4 regions of the Rhodoferax sp. EU05-FHT12H12 genome follow, and region 1 is predicted to be linked to each of the others. Evidence: predicted binding sites of a transcription regulator. Region 1 holds the regulator's gene; each other region holds the start of a gene.

The links. Region 1 encodes LexA, which represses DNA repair genes until DNA is damaged. Its sites were predicted from a motif close to ACTGTATNNNNATACAGT; they were not measured.
Region 2: the regulator LexA is predicted to act here: its motif matches at 1,930-1,947, upstream of AC3WS7_RS14600 (DNA topoisomerase IV subunit B).
Region 3: the regulator LexA is predicted to act here: its motif matches at 2,378-2,395, upstream of imuA (translesion DNA synthesis-associated protein ImuA).
Region 4: the regulator LexA is predicted to act here: its motif matches at 2,571-2,588, upstream of recA (recombinase RecA).

What each region holds. Positions count from the first base shown of each region.
Region 1 is NZ_JBYTDI010000001.1:765,562-769,233, forward strand. Features, by position in the region: gene AC3WS7_RS03535 (asparaginase) at 1-542, opposite strand, end outside; gene lexA (transcriptional repressor LexA) at 657-1,331, shown strand; gene AC3WS7_RS03545 (hypothetical protein) at 1,353-1,679, shown strand; gene AC3WS7_RS03550 (D-2-hydroxyacid dehydrogenase family protein) at 1,746-2,753, shown strand; gene AC3WS7_RS03555 (type IV pilus assembly protein FimV) at 2,775-3,672, opposite strand, start outside.
Region 2 is NZ_JBYTDI010000005.1:21,653-25,324, forward strand. Features, by position in the region: gene AC3WS7_RS14600 (DNA topoisomerase IV subunit B) at 1-1,896, opposite strand, end outside; gene AC3WS7_RS14605 (MFS transporter) at 2,024-3,238, shown strand; gene AC3WS7_RS14610 (hypothetical protein) at 3,240-3,365, shown strand; gene AC3WS7_RS14615 (SDR family oxidoreductase) at 3,390-3,672, shown strand, end outside.
Region 3 is NZ_JBYTDI010000002.1:728,719-732,390, forward strand. Features, by position in the region: gene AC3WS7_RS08260 (multidrug effflux MFS transporter) at 1-720, shown strand, start outside; gene AC3WS7_RS08265 (C40 family peptidase) at 732-1,244, shown strand; gene AC3WS7_RS08270 (flavin reductase family protein) at 1,691-2,275, opposite strand; gene imuA (translesion DNA synthesis-associated protein ImuA) at 2,416-3,135, shown strand; gene AC3WS7_RS08280 (Y-family DNA polymerase) at 3,104-3,672, shown strand, end outside.
Region 4 is NZ_JBYTDI010000002.1:168,747-172,418, reverse strand. Features, by position in the region: gene argC (N-acetyl-gamma-glutamyl-phosphate reductase) at 1-848, shown strand, start outside; gene recX (recombination regulator RecX) at 930-1,409, opposite strand; gene recA (recombinase RecA) at 1,427-2,527, opposite strand; gene AC3WS7_RS05600 (MarR family winged helix-turn-helix transcriptional regulator) at 2,670-3,152, shown strand; gene AC3WS7_RS05595 (response regulator) at 3,249-3,672, shown strand, end outside.

The DNA of each region.
Region 1 (3,672 bases):
TCAAACGCGTCCACGCGGTAGGTATGGCACTTCTGCACCAAGCGGGCGCTGTGCACAGCGCCCGCGCACACGACCAGCACCCCCCGCGCCGTGCCATCCAGCGCCACAGCCACTGCGTCCAGCACGTTTTGCGGACCATCAGGCGTCAGCGCTGACGCCGGGCGCATGGCACAGGTCAGCACCAAAGGCTTGGCCTGCAATAGCGCTGGCGGCAGCACTTGCTCCAGGAAGAAAGCGGTTTCTTCCAGCGTGTCAGTGCCATGGGTGATCAGCACGGCATCCACCTCGGCGTCCTGCAGGTGCTGGGCGCAACGCTGCGCCAACACCGCCCACACGGCAAAGCCCATGTCCTTGCTGTCCACCTGCGCCACCTGCTCGGCCACCAGCGTGCGGCCCTGCAGCGCAGCTTGCAGCGGGGCAATATCCTGCAGCAATGACTGCACGCCCACCTGCCCGGCCTTGTAGCCCACATTGTCCGATCCCCGTTCCGATCGGCCTGCAATCGTGCCGCCCGTGCCCAAAACCACCACTTTTTTACCCATATATCACTGCCCCACTTGCATTAATCAAAAAACTGGTTAAAAATACAGTTACTGGATGAGAAAACAGTGTGTACAGACACACAGCCAGCGCCGACCCACCACGAAGGAGTCAGTATGCTTGAAAGTCCCAAACTCACCGCCCGCCAACAGCAAATTCTGGATCTGATCCAGGGCGCCATTGCGCGCACCGGCGCCCCCCCCACCCGGGCGGAAATCGCCACCGAGCTGGGCTTCAAGTCCGCCAACGCAGCCGAAGAGCATTTGCAGGCCTTGGCCCGCAAAGGCGTGATCGAACTGGTCAGTGGCACTTCCCGCGGCATCCGTCTCAAGGGCGAGGTGCTGCGCTCCATGCAAGAGTCGCGCATGAAACAGTTCGCCCTGCCCTTGCCAGGCCTGGCCCAATTGGCCTTGCCCCTGATTGGCCGTGTGGCCGCCGGTTCGCCCATCCTGGCCCAAGAGCATGTGGACCAAACCTACTACGTCGAAAACAGCCTGTTTCAGCGCCAGCCCGACTACCTGCTCAAGGTGCGCGGCATGTCCATGCGCGACGCCGGCATCATGGACGGCGACCTGCTGGCCGTACAAGCCACCAAAGATGCCAAAAACGGCCAGATCGTCGTCGCCCGCCTGGGTGAAGAAGTCACCGTCAAGCGCTTTCGCCGCAACAAGCACCTGATCGAGCTGCACCCCGAAAACCCCGACTACCAGACCATCGTGGTTGAGCCCGGTGAACCTTTCGAAATCGAAGGCCTGGCCGTAGGCCTGATTCGTAACACCATGTTGATGTAACGCAGACAGAAAGCACCCACCATGAATACCGCCCTCGTGATGAAACCCGACTTTCTGGCCCCCTTGCGACTACTGCTGACATGGCTGCTGCCGAGTCCGCCCCAGCGTGCCCCCCGCTACGCCTCAGCCCGATCTACCGAGCATTGCAATGCTCCTCATTTGATAGCTATGCGCGCAGATTCCACGGGGGCTAGAGGCCAAAATTCCTGTAAATCCAAGCCCTTGCGGGTGGTTCGCGTCCTGGAAAGCGGACAATCCCGCTCCGAGGTCGGTCGCATGGTCATCTCGGGGCGCATGGCCGACGTCTGCGCCGAGCTGGACCGTCTGGCTGCCTGCGAAACTGCGTAACAAAAGCAGGGCAAATTTGCCCTGCGCCCGCCCGGGCAGCCAGCATCCCAAGGCACAATGGCAGGCATGAATATTGTGATTCTGGATGACTATCAGGATGCCGTGCGCAAGCTGCAATGCTCCGCCAAGCTGGATGCCTTCCCGGCCAAGGTGTACACCAATACCGTCAAAGGCATGGGTCAATTGTCCATCCGGCTCAAGGATGCCGACGTCATCGTCCTCATCCGCGAGCGCACCCAAATCACCCGCGCCCTCATCGAGAAGCTCCCTCGTCTCAAACTCATCGCCCAAACCGGTCGCGCTGGCGCACACATCGATGTGCAAGCCTGCACCGAGCGTGGCATTGCCGTGGCAGAGGGCGTGGGCTCCCCTGTCGCCCCTGCGGAATTGACATGGGCCTTGATTCTGGCGGCCATGCGCCGCCTGCCCCAGTACATTGGCAACCTCAAGCATGGTGCCTGGCAGCAGTCCGGACTCAAGGCGGGCTCCATGCCCGCGAATTTCGGGCTAGGTAACGTGCTGCACGGCAAAACCCTGGGGGTGTGGGGCTATGGCCGCATTGGCCAATTGGTAGCGGGTTATGGCCGCGCCTTCGGCATGCACGTTCTGGTCTGGGGCAGCGAAGGTTCGCGCCAAAAAGCCGTGCAAGATGGCTACCAAAGCGCCACAGACCGGGAAGACTTCTTCTCGCGCAGCGATGTGCTGACCCTGCATTTGCGACTCAATGACAACACTCGCTCCATCGTCACCAGCGCCGACCTGGCTTGCATGAAGAATACGGCCCTGTTGGTCAACACCTCACGGGCTGAGTTGATTGAAACAGACGCCCTGATCGGTGCCCTGAACCGTGGTCGCCCGGGCCTGGCCGCAGTGGATGTGTTTGAAACCGAACCCATCTTGCAAGGCCACGCACTGCTGCGTCTGGAGAACTGCATTTGCACGCCCCACATCGGCTATGTGGAGCAGGATAGCTATGAGATGTACTTCGGTGCGGCGTTCGACAATGTCGTGAATTTCATCAAGGGCACACCATCCAACATCATCAATCCCGGCGCGCTTCAGGTGCGGCGCTGAACCTCGGGCCACGCCGCCGCTCTAGCGACGCGAGGTCAACGGTGGTGTGAGGGACAGGCCTGAGGCGTCGAACTCGATGAGATTGTCCGACGCGGGCACGGACTCGGACAAATCCAAGTCAATGTCCATGGAGGGCAAAGCTGCCTCCACCGGAACCGCCCCCGTGTCTGCAGAAGGCTGAAGCGACGATTCCACCGATTTGGCGGCACTGAACGGTGCCAGACCGCTGGTCGCCTCCCCTGACAAGCGTGTCAGCAACGCATGCAAGAGCAGCAACTCGCGGAAGGCCTCCAAATCGAAACGCACGTCGGCGGCCGCATTAGGGGCACGCACCAGGCATTTTTCAATGAATTCCAGCGCGGCCTTGCTGGGCCACACCGAGGCGATGTGGGCGCACAACTCGGGATAGGCATCCAGGCCCTGACCGGGCTGATTGAACTGGGTATAGGGCGGCACCTCACCCGTGAACAAGGCATTGAACTCGTCGCGGTAGCGGTCAAACGCCTCCTTGCGACTCAGAGTATGCAGGGCCTTGAGCAGATCCAGATACACCAGCGGGTTGGACTCCGCGTGGTCGGCAATGTTGTGCTCCAGCAGGGCGATGGCATCATCGTACTGCCCCAGCGTCATAAAAAAATCGGCCTGTTGGCGTACGTCCAGCACCTCCTGGGTGTTGATGGAACGCAGTGAGCCGGACATGCTGGGCGAAAAATCGCGCAGCCCCATCATGCGGGAAGAAAGCGGCGCCGATGCCGTCGGCACCACCACCGGAGTTGGCGGCGACAGCTCATCCAGATGCAAATCGATGTCCACATCTTTCAAGGGCTTGCGGGTATCCGCTGGCACTGGCTTAGCGCGGGCCGCCGTGGCAAGCACAGGCGCAGAAACGGCGGGAAGACTGACTGCAGGGGTGTCTGGA
Region 2 (3,672 bases), on a different contig from region 1:
CAGCTTGGTGATCAGCGATTCGGTCGCGCCAAAGTCAATCGCGCCCAGCGCCACCGGTAGCAGGCGGCGGGTGTCGGGGTTGAGCGTGGTGTCCCACAGCTGTTCAGCATTCATCTCGCCCAGGCCTTTGAAGCGGCTGATGGACCAGGCGCCTTCGCGCACGCCTTCCTTGCGCAGCTTGTCCAGAATGGCCACCAGTTCACCTTCGTCTAGCGCATAGGCTTTGCTGGCGGGCTTTTTGCCACGGGCCGGTGCATCCACGCGGAACAGAGGCGGACGTGCCACAAACACGTGGCCCGTCTCGATGAGCTTGGGAAAATGGCGGAAGAACAGCGTGAGCAGCAGCACCTGGATGTGCGAGCCGTCCACGTCCGCATCACTCAGGATGCAGACCTTGCCATAGCGCAGGCCGCTCAGGTCGGGCGTGTCGTTGGGGCCATGCGGGTCCACTCCAATGGCGACCGAGATGTCGTGGATTTCGGTGTTGGCAAACAGGCGGTCGCGGTCCACCTCCCAGGTGTTGAGCACCTTGCCGCGCAGCGGCAGGATGGCTTGGTTTTCCTTGTCGCGGCCCATCTTGGCGCTGCCGCCGGCGGAGTCGCCTTCGACCAGAAACACTTCGTTGTAGGCAATGTCGCGGCTTTCGCAATCGGTGAGCTTGCCGGGCAACACGGCCACGCCGCTGCTCTTGCGTTTCTCGACCTTCTGGCCCGCTTTTTGCCGCGTCTGTGCGGCCTTGATGGCCAGCTCGGCCAGTTTTTTGCCGTAGTCCACATGCTGGTTCAGCCACAGCTCCAGCGTGGGGCGCACGAAGCTGCTGACCAGGCGCACCGCATCACGCGAGTTCAGGCGCTCCTTGATCTGGCCCTGGAACTGCGGGTCCAGAACCTTGGCACTCAGCACATAGCTGGCCCGGGCAAACACGTCTTCGGGCATCAGCTTCACGCCCTTGGGCAGCAGGCTGTGCAGTTCGATAAAGCTTTTGACCGCGGTGAACAGGCCATCGCGCAGGCCGCTCTCGTGCGTGCCACCGGCGCTGGTCGGGATCAGGTTGACATAACTCTCGCGCACCGGCTGGCCTTCTTCGGTAAAGGCCACGCACCAGCTGGCGCCCTCGCCTTCGGCGAAGTTGTCGCTCTGGCTGTCGGCAAAGCCCTCACCATCAAACATGGGGATGACCGGGTCGGCGGTGAGCGTCTGGCCCAGATAGTCTTTGAGGCCACCTTTGTAGAGCCAGTTTTGGCTCTCTTTGCTCTTTTCATTCACCAGCGTCACGCTGACGCCGGGCATCAGCACCGCCTTGCTGCGCAGCAGGTGAGTCAGCTCGCCCATGGGCAGTACGGCAGATTCGAAATATTTGGCATCGGGCCAGACACGCACCGTGGTGCCCTGCTTGCGGTCGCCCTCGCCGGCCTTGCGGATCTCCAGCGCCTCGGTCACGTCGCCGCCCTCAAACGCCAGACGGGCGACCGAGCCTTCGCGGTAGCTGGTGGCCTCCAGGCGCTTGCCCAGCGCGTTGGTCACACTCACGCCCACGCCGTGCAAGCCGCCGGAGAAGCTGTAGGCGCCGCCCTTGCCCTTGTCGAACTTGCCACCCGCGTGCAGGCGGGTGAACACCAGCTCGATCACGGGTGCTTTTTCTTCGGGGTGCATGCCAAACGGGATGCCGCGGCCATCGTCTTCCACGCTGACGGAGCCATCGGCATGCAGGGTGACTTTGATTTTTTTGCCGTGACCGGCCAGTGCCTCGTCGGCGGCATTGTCCAGCACTTCCTGGATGATGTGCAGCGGGTTGTCCGTGCGGGTGTACATGCCCGGGCGCTGTTTCACGGGCTCCAGGCCCTTGAGCACGCGGATCGACGATTCGGAATATTCGGGGGTGGGTTTCACTGCCATAGTGGGCGGATTGTAGTGGGCGCTGAGAAAACAACTGTATGCATATACAGAATACACCAGCATATGGGTTGCCAAGTTTGTCACAGCTGCTGCAGCAAGACCATGGCAAACGGGCTACATTTCAACGATGACTTCCTCCCACAAACCACTCTCCATCGTCCAGATCCTGGCCTGCGGAGCCACCATCGTCACCCTGTCCATGGGCATACGCCACGGCTTTGGCCTGTGGCTGCAGCCCATCACCCAAGCCCAGGGCTGGACACGCGAGACCTTTGCCTTCGCCATAGCCATCCAGAACCTGGTGTGGGGCCTGTCGGGCATATTTGCCGGCATGGCGGCCGACCGCTTTGGCGCCTTTCGCGTGATTGTGGGCGGCGCGGTGCTGTACGCACTGGGCTTGGTCGGCATGGCCTACGCCAACACGCCGCTGCTATTTTCGCTGTCCAGCGGCGTGCTGATCGGCATGGCGCAGGCCGGTACCACCTATGCGGTCATTTATGGCGTGATCGGGCGCAATGTGTCGCTGGAGAAGCGCTCCTGGGCCATGGGCGTGGCCGCGGCAGCGGGGTCATTTGGGCAGTTTTTGATGGTGCCGACCGAAGGATTCCTGATCGGCAGCCTGGGCTGGCAGGAGGCGCTGGTGGTGCTGGGCGCCGCCGCGTTGCTGATGATCCCGCTGGCCTGGGGGCTGCGGGAGCCCGGCTTTGGCGGAGCCACTGCGCCCAAGCGCGATCAATCCATTGGGCAAGCGCTGCGTGAAGCGTTCAAATACCCGAGCTTTCAGTTGCTGATGGCGGGCTACTTTGTTTGCGGCTTCCAGGTCGTGTTCATTGGCGTGCACATGCCCAGCTACCTCAAAGACAAGGGCCTGTCGCCCCAGGTGGCGAGCTACGCACTGGCGCTGATCGGCCTGTTCAATGTGTTTGGCACCTATGCCGCGGGTGTGTTGGGCCAGAAGATGGCCAAGAAAAACATCCTGGCGTTTATCTACCTGGCCCGCGCCGTGGCCATCAGTGTGTTTTTGCTGGTGCCGCTGTCTCCCGCCAGTGTCTACGTGTTTGCATCGGTCATGGGGCTGCTGTGGTTGTCCACCATCCCGCCCACCAATGCCACGGTGGCACAGATTTTTGGCGTCGCCCATCTGTCCATGTTGGGTGGTTTTGTGTTCTTCAGCCACCAGATTGGCTCTTTCATGGGCGTCTGGCTGGGCGGCTACCTCTATGACAAAACCGGCAGCTACGACATCGTCTGGTACATCGCCATTGCCTTGGGCGTGCTGGCCGCGCTGGTGAACCTGCCAGTGCGCGAAGCGCCCATCCAGCGCACGGCGCTGGCACACTGACGTGGTAACCCGCAACCGCCTGTTCATCTGGAGTGCCGTGGTCGCGGCGCTGCTGGGTGTGTTTTACCTGTACACCCAACCCGACTTTCTGGTCCAGCTGGCCAACCAGGTCTGGGCCTGTTTTTGATCACCCCCCCCAATGACCGATAGCCTGAACACCACCATCATCACGGGCGCCTCCGATGGCATTGGCGCCGAAATGGCGCGCCAGTTGGCCCGCCACCACGGGGGCAAAGCCGCGCTGGTGCTGGCGGCGCGCAACGTGGAGCTGCTCCACGCCGTAGCCGCCCAATGCCAAGCACTGGGCGCGCAAACCCTGGTCGTGCCCACGGATGTGTCCATAGAAGCCCAGTGCCGCGCCTTGGTGGACCAGACCATGCAGCGTTTTGGCCGGGTGGATGCACTGATCAACAACGCCGGCATCTCGGCGCAGG
Region 3 (3,672 bases), on a different contig from region 1:
TTCTGGTTCCTGACCGGCGTAGGGGTAGTGCTGTGGGTGGCCAACTACTTTTTGCTGCCCGAGACCCTGCGGCCAGCCGATCGCCAGCACTTCCATGCCAAAAATCTCATGGCCGGTTACTGGAAGCTCGGCTCGGACCCGCGTTTTGTGCTGCTGGCGCTGGCCAGCGGCATTCCGTTCAACGGCATGTTTTTGTATGTGTTGAGCGCGCCCGTGTTTCTGGGCGACCACCTGGGCCTGCAGCCCCAGCAGTTCTTCTGGTTCTTTGTCCTCACCATCAGCGGCATCATGGGCGGCGCCTTTGTCAGCGGCCGTGTGGCCGGCAAGGTCAGCCCCAAGCGCCAGATCCGCAATGGATTCCTCATCATGCTTGTCATCGGCCTGCTCAATCTGGCCGCCAACCTCGTCTTCAAGGCCCACGTGAGCTGGGCCCTGTTCCCCATCGCCATCTTCGCGTTCGGCTGGGCCATGATGGTGCCGGTGGTGACGCTGCTGGTGCTGGACCTGCACCCCGACCGCCGCGGCATGGCGTCCAGCCTGCAGATGTTTGTGGGCTCCACGGCCAACGGCCTGGTGGCCGGTGTCATCTCGCCGCTGGTCATGCACTCCACCGTGGCACTGGCCGCTTCATCGGTGCTGATGATGTGCCTGGGCCTGTGCTCCTGGGTGTTTATCCGTCGGCGCTGGCCTGAGATCGGGCAGAAGGTGGACGGCTTGTGAACGGCGCAGCGATGCGATGGGTGGGGCGTGTGGGGTCACCGATTGGCACGGCGCTGGTGGCAGGTGTGCTGGTCGTCCTGACCGGCTGCTCTTCAGTGCCGCAGGCATCGGCACCGCCGGTGGCAGCACCCCAGCCCGCTGGACGCCTGACGCTGGAACAAGCCAACGACGTCACCGTCATGGCCATTGGTTTGGTGGGCACGCCGTACCGTTATGGCGGCAACACGCCGGCCAGCGGCTTCGATTGCAGCGGCCTCATTGGTTACGTCTACAAACAGCGCGCGAGTGTGGTGGCACCGCGCTCCACCGCGGGGTTGATCGATTGGGGCGCCAGCATTCCAGCGCCAAGTCTGCGCACGGGTGACTTGGTCGTCTTTGCGCAAAACGGCCGCGCCACGCACGCGGGCATTTATGTGGGGGAAGGGCGCTTTGTGCACGCGCCCTCTACGGGCGGGACGGTGCGGCTGGATAGCCTCAAGTCGTCTTACTGGGCGAAGCAGCAGGTGAGTTACCGGAGGCCGTGAGTTTTGGCATCAAGCCTTATCTTGCGTTGAGATGTATTTATTGAATCGATCAATTTGTGAGTAGGCTAATTTCAGTCATGGCCTAGATATCCACGTGCTTTTGCATTTGACAAGGCCATCCTGTTGCCATAAATCCCATACGAGATCATCAGGGCTAGTTGTATGCAAAGAGCTACGAGCACAATTCCATTGAAAGCAGGGTCACACAGCTTGGCTGTCTTTGTGCAATATTCAGATATGCCGTCCCCGACTCTTACCAAAAGGATTGGCGTCAAAGAGAGTCCCCAGAGTCGCCATTGACTATGGAGCAACGCCCAAAATTGAGGGATGAGAAAGCCAAGCCAACTAAACCCCTTGTTGAGCTTCAATTGTTTGCCGTTTGGGTGCGATAACGTAACCGTGTGTGCCGACAAGATGCTGCCTCCCCAATTTTGGGATTCACATTATCACGACCCCACCTTCACCCCTTCCCCAATCACAAAAAACTGCCCGCCCGCCACATAGTGCAAGGTCCGCAATGCATCCGGTGCCTTGTCAAATTCCCAGTGCTCGTTGATGAACACGCGGCTGTCGGCCCAGGCTTGGGTCACTTCGCCGATGAAGAGGTCGTAGGTTTGCTGGTTGTGCGGCTCGGGTACCAGTTTGCACAGCAGCCAGCCCACGCAGCCGTGCACCAGCGGTAGTTCGCTGCCTTCCACGGCAAAGGTCTGGATGCCGTGGTGTTGCAGCTTGTCGGGCATGGCTGCTGCGCTGTCACTGCCCACGCCCAGCGTGGCCTGGGCCAACCCGCGGGCCGGTACGTTGAGTGCAAACCAGCCACTGCCTTCCACCAGTGCCCGCGTGCGCGTGGCCTTGTCGATCACCACCGTCACCTTGGGCGGGCTGAAGTCCAGTGGCATGGACCAGGCGGCGGCCATGACGTTGTGCTCGCCCGCATGGGCGGATGACACGAGCACGGTGGGGCCGTGGTTGAGCAGGCGGTAGGCTTTGTCCAGCGGGACGGGAGTGCAGAAAGCGGGCAGGGTGGTCATGCGGGCCACTCTAGCAAAGCCCCCAAAAGCCCGTGCCATGGCAGCCCTTGCCGGGGCTTGCAAGCCTGTTCTTGATTTTGATAGCAGAGGCGTTTTCCATATACTGTGTATAAATACAGTTACAAGCCAAACCCCTTGCCATGACTAGCCTTGCGCGTATCAGCGACGGTTCTCCGGACCCGCAAGACATCCACGCCGATGTCTGGCACGCGCACGCGCTGGCCAGCAGCCCGCAGGTGGTGCAGCCCACGGGTGATGCGCTGTTGGACGCGCAATTGCCCGGCGGCGGCTGGCCGGTGGGGGCGCTGGTGGAGCTGCTGCAACCTACCGGCGTGCACAGCGAATGGCGGCTGCTGCTGCCCGCGCTGGCACGCTGCGGGCAGGGGCCGGTGGTGCTGGTGGGCGCGCCCTACCTGCCGTTTGCACCGGCTCTGGCGGCGCTGGGCTTGCGCGCCAGCCGCTTGCTGGCGGTGGGTGCAGTTCAAGACGGAAGGCTTTGGGCGACCGAGCAGCTGCTGCGCTGTGCCGAGGTCGACGCCGTGCTGGCTTGGCTGCCGCAGGCGCGCAGTGACCAACTGCGTCGCCTGCAAATGGCCGCTGCCGAGCACCACAAGCTGCTGTTTGTGATGCGCCCGGTTGCACTGCAGGCCGATGCTTCGCCCGCCGCCCTGCGCCTGGTACTGCAGCCGCAGCCACCGGCGCAGAGTCCGCGCACGGATGCACTGGCGGTGCACATCGTCAAGCGCCGTGGGCCACCGCTGGCGCAGCCCTTGCAGCTGCAGGCGCGCGCGGCCCGCTTGGCCGTGCTGCTGGCGGCGGAGGGTACCCATGCACTGGATCGCACTGCGACCCACGCCTGATGCCGCCGCCTCGCCTGAGCCCGCCCTGGCCGATGTGCACACCGCGCTGGCCTGGTGGGCGCTGCGCTTCACGCCGCTGGTGGCGCGCGTGGGGGACGCGCTGGTGCTGGAGATCTCGGCCAGCGAGCGCCTGTTTGGCGGGCGCAGTGCCTTGCTCCAGCAGATTTTTGAGCCAAACAAGCCTCTGGCCCCCGTGGAAACTGCGCAAGGCGCTACATCTTTGATAGCGTTGGGGCGGCTGTGGGGCGGCCGAGAGGTGGCGCCCGAGGCGCTGTCGGCGCATGTGCTGGCCGCGGCCCGGCCGCATCTGCCCACGTTGGCGCGCCTGGGCGTGCGCACCTGGGGCCAGCTGCGTGCGCTACCGCGTGGCGGGCTGGTGCGCCGCTTTGGCGCCGAGCTGGTGGACGCGCTGGACCGTGCCTGGGGCCAGCGTCCCGAGGTCTACCCCTGGCTCACGCTACCCGAGGTGTTTGACGCGCCGCTGGAGCTGGCCGCCAGCGTGGAGTCGGCCCCGGCGCTGCTGTTTGGCACGCGCCG
Region 4 (3,672 bases), on a different contig from region 1:
TAGACCCGGCCCTGCGCAAAGACCCGCAGGCCAAGCGCGCGCTGGTGGCGCAGGCTGACCTGGTGGTGCTGTGCCTGCATGATGACGCCGCCTTCGAAACCGTGGCCATGGTGGACGGCCTGGAGAAAGAAACCGGCCACCCGGGCCCGCGCATCATCGACGCCTCCACCGCACACCGTACCGCCGCGGGCTGGGTTTACGGTTTTCCTGAACTGGCCCCAGGCCAGCGCGAGGCCGTGGCGAATGCCCGCCGTGTGAGCAACCCGGGCTGTTACGCCACCGGAGCAATTGCACTGATCCGCCCGCTGGTAGATGCAGGCCTGCTGCCTGCCGATTTCCCCGTTTGCCTGCCCTCGGTGAGTGGCTATTCGGGTGGCGGTCGCACCATGATCGAGGCCTACGAGCAAGGCACGGGCGCGCCCTACGAGCTGTACGCCCTGGGCCTCAAGCACAAGCACATCCCTGAAATCATGCAGTACGGGGGCCTGACACGGCGCCCGCTGTTTGTGCCATCGGTGGGCAATTTCAAACAAGGCATGCTGGTGCAACTGCCCCTGCATCTGGACACCTTGCCTGGCCAGCCCAGCGCGCAAGACCTGAACAAGGCGCTGGCCCAGCACTATGCGGGCAGCACCTGGGTGACCGTGGAGCCCGTCACACCCGACCTCAAACTGGATGCTGCAGCGCTGGCCGACACCAACCAACTGGAATTGCGCGTGTTTGCCAATGACGCGGCCAAAGACGGCTTTGCCCATGCCGTGTTGGTGGCTCGCCTCGACAACCTGGGCAAGGGTGCCAGCGGCGCAGCCGTGCAGAACCTGCAATTGATGCTGGGCCTGGAAGGTTAAGCCCCCACGCTCCGCCGCTGCGCGGGTCGCTGGCCCCCAAGGGGGACCAATTTGCCTTGGGGGGCCCGGCGGCAAATTGCCCTAATCTTCGTCCGCGCCCGACACCACCTTGTGGATGGTGTCGCCGCCAAAGCCGCGACTGGCCAGAAAGCGCATCTGCTTGCCGCGCTCGGCCGCATCAGCGGGCTGGCGGCCAAACTTCTTGCGCCAGATCTCGCGGGCGCGCTCCAGTTCACTGGCGCGCAGGGCCTGCACCGCTTCGGCCACGGCCTGCGGCTCCAGCCCTTTGGCCTGCAGCTCTTGCTTGATGCGCGAAGCACCCAGCTTGCTGGCCCGCCGATGCACCACCGACTCCAGCACCCGCGCCTCGTTGATAAACCCCTTGGCCTGCAGAGCGTCCAGCACCTTGGCCACAGCGCCGGGCTCTTCCTCGTACTGCGCCAGCTTGCGCTCCAGCTCGGCCCGGGAATGCTCCCGGGTGCTGAGCAGGCGCAAGGCACGGCCGGTCAAGGATGGCGTTTGTATTGCTCCTGATTTCATAGCTGCTTGCGCAGTATCCATAAGGGTTAAAGGCCAATTTACTCAGATTTTTCGGCCTTGTCGCCCTTCTTCCCCTTGGTCTTGACCTCGGGTTCGGCCACGGGCAGCAAGGGGATACCCAGGCCTTCGCGCACCTTGTTTTCGATCTCTACCGACAGGGCCGGGTTTTCACGCAGGAACTCCCGCGCGTTGTCACGGCCCTGACCGATTTTTTCGCCCTGGTAGGCGTACCAGGCACCAGACTTTTCCAGAATGCCGGCCGTCACGCCCATGTCGATGATTTCACCGTGGCGGCTGATGCCCTCGCCGAACAGGATGTCGAACTCGGCCGTCTTGAACGGGGGCGCCACCTTGTTCTTCACCACCTTGACCTTGGTTTCGTTGCCGATCGCGTCCTCGCCCTTCTTGATGGTGCCGGTGCGGCGGATGTCCAGGCGCACCGAGGCGTAGAACTTCAGCGCGTTGCCGCCGGTAGTCGTTTCGGGGCTGCCGAACATCACGCCAATCTTCATGCGAATCTGGTTGATGAAGATGACCATGCAGTTGGTCTTCTTGATATGGGCGGTGAGCTTGCGCAGGGCCTGGCTCATCAGGCGGGCCTGCAGACCGGGCAAGCTGTCACCCATTTCGCCTTCCAGTTCGGCCTTGGGTGTCAACGCCGCCACCGAGTCCACGATGATCAGATCGACCGCGCCGGAGCGCACCAGGCTGTCCACAATTTCCAGCGCCTGCTCACCGGTGTCGGGCTGGGAGATCAGCAGGTCTTGCAGGTTCACGCCCAGCTTTTGGGCGTACTGCACGTCCAGCGCATGCTCGGCGTCCACAAAGGCGCACTGGCCGCCCTGCTTTTGCATTTCGGCAATCACCTGCAGCGTCAGCGTGGTCTTGCCGGATGACTCCGGACCGTAGATTTCGACGACACGCCCCCGGGGCAGACCGCCTACGCCCAGCGCAATGTCCAGCCCCAAGGAGCCGGTGGAGACGACCTGGATGTCCTCGATCACCTCGCCCTCGCCCAAGCGCATGATGGTGCCCTTGCCGAACTGCTTTTCGATCTGGGCCAGGGCCACCTGCAGGGCCTTGGCCTTTTCGGCGTTGCCACCATTGGTGTTGTTGGGGTTCTTGACGGGTGCGTCCATGAGAAATCTCCTTGAAAATCAATGGGTTGGTGCGCCGCAGCCATCTGGATTTAACAACAGGCTGGATGCTTGAACAGTAGTTTAAGCGGCACATTAAAAACCTCAAACACATTTTTTAATCAGTTTGCATTACCATTTAGCCGTGCCTGACTCCCTCCCCATCCCGAATGACACCTGGCGGCAAAACCACTTGGGCCACTGGCTGCGCCTGGCGCTGGAGCGCTTTGACGCACGGGTGCTGGAGCTGATGGCGCACCACCCCGGTGTGCCACTGGGGCTGTCCAATCTGGCCGAGCGCGGGCAGGTGGGCGCGGCCCACATCCACATCACGCGGCACCTGGCAGTAGAAGGTTTGCGCCTGACTGATCTGGCCCAGCGTGCCGGCATGAGCAAGCAGGCCATGGGCACGCTGGTGACCCAGTGCGAGGCCTGGGGCATGGTGACGCGCAAAGACGACCCGGCCGATGCGCGCGCGCGGCACGTTCAGTTCACGGCCATCGGCCTGGCCTGGCTGGGGGCCTACCGGGAAGCGGTGGCTCAGGCCGAAGACGAGCTGCGCCAAGCCGTCAGCGCCGAAGTCGCCACCGTGGTGGCCCTGGGCCTGGAGGCCTACAGCGGGCGGTAGCGGCGTCGCCACTGCCACGCCAGGGGGCGTGCAGGGCGCGCGCCTAGAATGGCAAAAACACCGCAGCAACGCGCTGCCCGAGCGAGGAGACAACCCATGCGAATACTCATAGCCGAAGACGACCAGGTCCTGGCCGACGGCCTGCTGCGCGCCCTGCGCAGTGCGGGCGCCGCTGTGGACCACGTGGCCAGTGGCACCGAAGCTGATGCCGCGCTGATGACCAACACCGAGTTCGATCTGCTGATCCTGGACCTGGGCCTGCCCAAGATGCACGGGCTGGAGGTGCTGAAGAAACTGCGCGCCCGCGGCTCTTCGCTGCCGGTGCTCATCCTCACCGCAGCCGACAGCGTGGACGAGCGCGTCAAGGGCCTGGACTACGGCGCTGACGACTACATGGCCAAACCCTTCAGCCTGCAAGAGCTGGAAGCCCGTGTGCGTGCCCTGGTGCGCCGTGGCATGGGCGCCACCAGCGCCAGCATCAAACACGGGCCGCTGACCTACGACCAGGCCGGCCGCGTGG